2 regions of the Piscibacillus sp. B03 genome follow, and region 1 is predicted to be linked to the other one. Evidence: predicted binding sites of a transcription regulator. Region 1 holds the regulator's gene; the other holds the start of a gene.
The links. The regulator CtsR, encoded in region 1, represses protease genes until heat stress. The targets are predictions, from matches to a motif close to ATGGTCAATAAAGGTCAAACA.
Positions count from the first base shown of each region.

Region 1 (3,430 bases):
TACTAATCCAAGAAGAATGTGTTCAGTGCCAATATTATTGTGACCTAAACGAATTGCCTCTTCTTGTGATAGAGCTAATACTTTTTGAGCTCGTTCAGTAAATCTACCAAACATCATTGTACATGACCTCCTTCAATTATTTTTCTAGCTGTAATCTTTCTCTTATTAAATTCGCACGAAAGACATCGCGCTCATTAGGTGACAATGTTTTATTTGCATATTGCTGTAAGAAAGCAGGTTGAGTTAAGACCATTAATTCGTTCAGTATTGTCTTAGAAATATTTTTTATTAACCCTAAATCAATTCCTAATCGAAGATCAGACAAACATTTAGCCGCCTCAATCGATTGTATGATTCGGCTGTTTGCTAAAATACCATATGACCTAAAAATTCTATCCTCTAACTGTATACCCAACTGCTCCATAATCCATTCACGAGCACGGCGCTCGTTTTCAATAACTTGTTTAACTACACTCTTTAGATCTTCAACAATGTCTTCTTCTGATTTACCCAAAGTCATCTGATTGGATATTTGGTATAGCTGCCCTTGAGCTTCACTACCTTCACCATATATTCCTCGAACAACTAAGCCCAGTTTATTAATTTCAGGAATTAAATTATTGATTTGGTTTGTCATAGCTAAAGCAGGTAGATGCATCATCACAGATGCACGTAACCCTGTACCTACGTTAGTTGGACAACTGGTTAAATAACCTCGATTTTCATCAAATGCAAATTGAATCTTTTCTTCGAACCAGTCGTCAAATTCTTGTGCACGTTCTAACGCTTCACTTAACTCAAATCCAGGGTAATATAACTGAATTCTTAAGTGATCCTCTTCATTAATCATTACAGAAGCTTGCTCATTCTTAGAAATTAACGCTGCACCAGTCTCATCTTTTTCAGCTAAACTCGGACTAATAAGATGTTTTTCCACAAGAACTCTTTTTTCAACTGGCTTTAAATCACTCATTTTAACCAACTGGAACTGTTTGAAGTCTTTATAATATTGTTGGTCAAACTCTTGTTCCATATACTCTAAAACTTTAGATAATGCTTCTTTATCTCCACTTGTAGGAAATGGCACCTGTTCAAAGTTACGCGCTAATCTAATTCGACTGCTTAACACAATATCATTGTCAGTGCCTTCCGTGTTCATCCAGGGACTAATGGCGTCATTGATAAAATTTTGTAATGACATTATGCATCACCGTCCTGATCTCTTTGTAGCTCTTCTTTCAATTTACGAATTTCATCACGAACTTGTGCGGCATCTTCAAATGCCTCATCATGTATTAATTGCTGTAATTTATCTTGTAACTGTTCTAATTCTCTTTGTTTATGCAGATTACCTCCAACACGTCTCGGAATTTTTCCGACATGTTTCGTGTTGCCGCTGTGAACACGTCTAAAGATTGGATTTAAATAAGCCTCAAATGCATGGTAACAATGACTGCAACCAAATTTACCTCGTTTACGGAACTGTTGATAAGTCGTTCCACATTTATCACAAGTTAAATGGTGTTGTTTAGTGTTAACGGATTGTTGTTGGTTAAGCGTTTGATCAAAAGGAAACATGCTTGTTAACAACTGATGTATTGACATATTGTCTTTAGAAAAATTCATATAACCTTCTTGTTCAGCACACTGTTCACACAGGTGGATTTCTGTCTTTTCGCCGTTGACCACTTGAGTATAATGAACAGTTGCTTCATTCTGTTGACAACGTTGACATTTCATTGTCCACCCTCCTATTTATCATGTATTTTTAAAGTCATGAGTAATTCTCTAAAAATCTTTGCCCTTAATTGGTCACGCATGGGTAAAGGAATGGATAAAATATCTCGGTGCATAATCTTACTCATTAACCGTTGTTCACGCCCCGTAATCATCCCTTCTTCAAACAATCGTGCAATATAATCAAGGCTTGCTTGTTGTGTTAATTGATCACCTGTTAACATCAACAACTCATCTATAAGCTCTGATTTTGACTTTGGCCTAATTCGCATAATACGAATATAGCCTCCACCACCACGCTTACTTTCTACGATATATCCCTTTTCCACAGTAAATCGTGTGTTAATCACGTAATTTACCTGAGATGGTACACATTCGAAATGATCAGCAATTTCGCTTCGTTTAATCTCAATCATATCACTTTTACTGGATTGAATCACCTTTTTCAAATAAGACTCAATAATATCCGATATGTTCCGCAATCGCCCATCCCTCCCTCAAACTATTTAGTATGAGAAAAGTCAAAAACATCAATTTGACTTTGACTATCTTTGACTATACTTTTATTATACTCACATTTTATTTTGTTGCAAACCAAAAAGCTTAAAACAAAAATCAATTGTTTTTAATTTTTACCATTAAAAAAGCCTTCGTGTCCGAATAGACACAAAAGCTTATTTCTCATACACATACGTGACATGTTCTAATTTACTTACTTCATCTAAGATATCATTTCGTTCAAACTCCTGATTTTTTTCAAGTTCTATATAAATATTACGTTGATCAGAACTTTCACTTTCAATCTCTAATCGCTTTACAACTAATGAAAACTCATCAAAAACATTTAACACATTTGCGATATGAACATCTTTACTTGCGATTAAATGAATGAAATTATCCGACTTACTCTTTGTGAAAAGTTTTTCCCAAGAGTTTAAGAAAATTAAACTTAGTAAGACTACTGCAGTTACTAAAATAGCTAAGGAGTACATCCCAGCACCTATGACCAACCCAATACCTGCAACTGTCCATATCGAAGCAGCTGTCGTTAAACCTCTAATCGTCATGCCATGCACCATAATTGTACCGGCTCCCAAGAAGCCAATACCACTTATAACGTAAGAAGGGATCCTCGCTGGGTCAAAACGTACATTGTTATAAGTATCTATGAACGCTTCAAAGCCATAGATTGATAGCAACATCATTAAACATGAACCAACACCTACTAAAATATGTGTTCTAAAACCAGCTGAGTGCTTTTTTAATTCACGTTCAAAACCAATCAAACCACATAAAATCGTTGCTAGTAGTATCCGAACTAACATCACGTCAAAATCGTGACCTAAATATTGATTAATGTAATCCAAAAACCCCTCCCCCTTTCTATTTTTGTATAATTATTATATTATGCCGTCAATTAATGATTAATGTTATTAATTATACCAAACACTATTATGTAATCAAATACTTAAAAGAACCGTGATGAATTAGAAAGACATTTGTTAATCAATTTACTGATTTTAATATATAAAAAACCAAGAAGCTTTAACTTCTTGGTTTCAATTGCCCGGCAGCGTCCTACTCTCACAGGGGAAACACCCCAATTACCATCGGCGCTAGAGAGCTTAACTTCTGTGTTCGGCATGGGAACAGGTGTGACCTCTCTGCTATCGCCACCGGACTATGTAGTTGT
Region 1 covers NZ_JBQQCO010000012.1:85,131-88,560, forward strand. The annotation lists gene clpC (ATP-dependent protease ATP-binding subunit ClpC) at 1-117, opposite strand, end outside; gene ACTWQB_RS09895 (protein arginine kinase) at 137-1,201, opposite strand; gene ACTWQB_RS09900 (UvrB/UvrC motif-containing protein) at 1,201-1,740, opposite strand; gene ACTWQB_RS09905 (CtsR family transcriptional regulator) at 1,752-2,219, opposite strand; gene ACTWQB_RS09910 (MgtC/SapB family protein) at 2,412-3,062, opposite strand; rRNA gene rrf (5S ribosomal RNA) at 3,303-3,418, opposite strand.

Region 2 (3,430 bases), on a different contig from region 1:
CAAACTCGGTCTTATCAGATATAGCCGTAATTGACCAACCTTTTTGATACATTTCTTTAATCATAAAAAATTCCCCATTCTGGACCATCATTTTACACTCCTAATCTATCAATGTATAAAATGATTATCCGTTATTTTTGGGGAAATTCAAACCGTTGTTATTAGGGATTTTATCACCGTTGGTGACACCATGACAACCATTTCTACTTTATCACCATTTTGCTTTAAATAGTCCACCAGTGTCTGCTTCTTTCGATCCTTTAAGATTTCAATAGGTCTACGTTCTATAGGGTCGGCAATAATGGTTTGATACTTTTCGCCACCGGCGTCTCCTTTATATTCATCAATCGCAATGACTCTTGGAAGGTCCGTTGTTTCTTTTAACTTCGTAGAGCTAATTTCATCAAAACGACGCATAACCGTCGTTGAAGAAACCATAAATCGATCAGCTACATCTTTAAAGTTTTTACCATGAATCAGTTCAATGGACAGGGCTTGGTTAAACTCAATTGATTGTCTCTGATAACGCTCTACAACTGAGTTGTCTTCATAGAATCGTTTACGGCATTCTTGATCCTCGCAAATATAACGTCGTTTTCGATAAAACAACATGGTGTTTCTACCAAACGCTTGTGTATGTTGAATCTTTTGTAGTCTATAATCATGAACTTTCTGGGTAAACTTTTGACACTCAGGACATTGGTGAGGTTTTCTCTCCAACTCCACATGGAGTTGGTATAACCCCTCCCCTTCAAAGGATTTAGTAATAATAAACTCTTCTAAATCAGGGATAGAAATGTTAGAATACATAGTACACGCAACTCCTTTTGTTTTTTGTTTTTTAGACTAAACAAATTCTAACAAATTAGGAGCTTGCGTGTTTTTTATTTAGGTTAAATTTTTCTGAGAAATCCAGGTAGGCCTGACACTCCTGCGGGATAAGCGAGCCAGGCGAGACCCCACAGAACGTAACGTTAGTGGAGTTCGAGGAGGCTCGCGGATCGCCCGCGGAAAGGGAAGGCCTAACCTGGAAGGTTAACATAAAGACCTAAAGGATTTATCAGAAAATAACCTTTACCCCAACAAATATTATAGAGCCTCTAACAAAACAAGAACAACCTCAATCCCTTTATCTATAAGGAATTGAGGTTGTTCACTCGATTATTAATCTTCATCACTAAAATGCCTAAAACGCCCTCGGAGGGAATCGAACCCCCATCGTAAGAACCGGAATCTTATGTGTTATCCGTTACACCACGAGGGCATATGGAAGTTAAAATGCATTTGTAATTATACTTCTAGATTCGATATAATTCAAGCATACTTTAACGGTCTTAAAAATAAAATATGATACGTTTATTTCTTATTTTTAATGGGAAAATTGTATGTGTATATCTACGAATTATTTTGTTTGACCTTTATTGACCAAAAAGGTAAGATAAAAGTGTAGAAACTATTGAGCTTGAAAAAGGAGGAAATGAGAATGAATTTAATTCCTACAGTCATTGAACAAACTAACCGCGGAGAACGTGCTTATGATATTTACTCTCGTTTACTTAAAGACCGCATTATTATGCTAGGTGGTCCAGTTGATGATAACATTGCGAACTCAATTGTTGCTCAAATGTTATTCTTAGCAGCTGAAGATCCAGACAAGGATATTTCCTTGTACATTAACTCACCTGGTGGCTCTATCACAGCAGGTATGGCCATCTATGATACGATGCAGTTTATCAAACCTGATGTTTCAACCATCTGCGTAGGTATGGCAGCGTCAATGGGTGCTTTCTTACTTGCAGCTGGTGCACCAGGTAAACGCTATGGTCTACCAAACAGTGAAGTGATGATTCACCAACCATTAGGTGGTACTCAAGGTCAGGCATCTGACATTCAAATCCACGCTAAACGTATCGTTGAAATGCGTGAAAAGCTAAACGAAATTCTAGCCGATCGTACTGGCCAACCATATGAAGTCATCGAGCGTGACACGGATCGCGATAACTTCATGTCAGCTGAAAAAGCTAAAGAATACGGTTTAATCGACGAAGTGATGAAAAAATAATTAATTGCAAATCAAAACCCGCGATTGAATCGCGGGTTTTATTTATATAGCATTCGCATATTCTACTTTACTTTTAGTCATCAAACTAACAACTACATAAACAACCAATGATATAAAGACTGGCAGTGTCACCGTGTGAACGCCTAATAAATTTCCAAAGGCTTCGTTGTAAAAATGAATGCCGATGTATGAACTGATTCCTGTCACCATCGACGCGATGGCTCCGTATTTATTTCCACTCTTCCAATAAAGCCCTAACACCACTGGCCAAATGAAGGCTGCTTCTAGCCCACCAAAAGCAAATAGATTTAAGAAAATAATAAAGTCAGGTGGTTGCACCGCCATTACGAAGACGATGATTCCAATAATGGCTGTCACACTGAAGCTAATCTTTTCCACGTGTTTTCTCGTCGCTTCTGGTTTGATGTAATTAATATATACATCTTTTACGACTGAGGAACTGACTAATAGTAATAACGAATCGACTGTCGACATGATGGCTGCGAGTGGTGCGGCTAGAACAATACCGGCTAACCAACCTGGTAAGACTTCAAGTGCAATGAGCGGGATAACTTGATCCGCCACCTCAATTCCTGGTAAAACGGGTCTCGCAAAGACACCGATTAAGTGCATGTTTAACATAATAAATCCGACCACTATGGTTCCGATGATTAATGCGCGATGCATCGAGCGTGAATCTTTATATGACATCGCACGAACCGCTACTTGCGGAAGTCCAACGACACCTACCCCCACTAAAATCCAGAATGACGTCACATACGCTGCGGATAAATTCCCGTCACTACCATAAGGTGTCACTAAATTAGGATTTTCCGTTCGTAAATCAGCAAAAATTTGGTCAAGTCCTCCACCAGCAATCACGACCCCTATCAATAGGAGTAGCGTACCAAAGAACATGACGACACCTTGTAGAGTATCCGTAATGGATACGGCACGGAATCCACCGATAATGACGTAGATCAGAACCGCTATCGCAAATATAAATAATGCTCCTATGTAGCTTAAGCCTGTAATGGATTGAATCAGGTATGCCCCGCCAATCCACTGGGCAGCCATAGCTGAAAATAGAAAGATAATAATACTTAGAGCTGCTAAGATCACAACGGTTTTACTTTCATACCTTCCTTTTAGAAAGTCCGTTAACGTAACCGCATTATAGCGCCTTGTGACAATCGCGAACTTTTTACCTAAAATAAGTAAAACAAAGTACCCTGTCGCGACCTGAGTCATCGCAAGCAACACCCAGCCAAGCCCAATACTGTAGGCTGCACCTGGTCCTCCCAAGAAGCTCGATGCACTTCCGTAAGTTGCCACCATCGTCATGGCAAGCACAAGCCCTCCAAGTTC
Region 2 covers NZ_JBQQCO010000018.1:15,167-18,596, forward strand. The annotation lists gene istA (IS21 family transposase) at 1-88, opposite strand, end outside; gene ACTWQB_RS12275 (transposase family protein) at 148-810, opposite strand; tRNA gene ACTWQB_RS12280 (tRNA-Arg) at 1,193-1,264, opposite strand; gene clpP (ATP-dependent Clp endopeptidase proteolytic subunit ClpP) at 1,478-2,062, shown strand; gene panF (sodium/pantothenate symporter) at 2,105-3,430, opposite strand, start outside.
Region 2: a site for CtsR is predicted at 1,409-1,429, ahead of clpP (ATP-dependent Clp endopeptidase proteolytic subunit ClpP). Genes of this name have one in related genera too.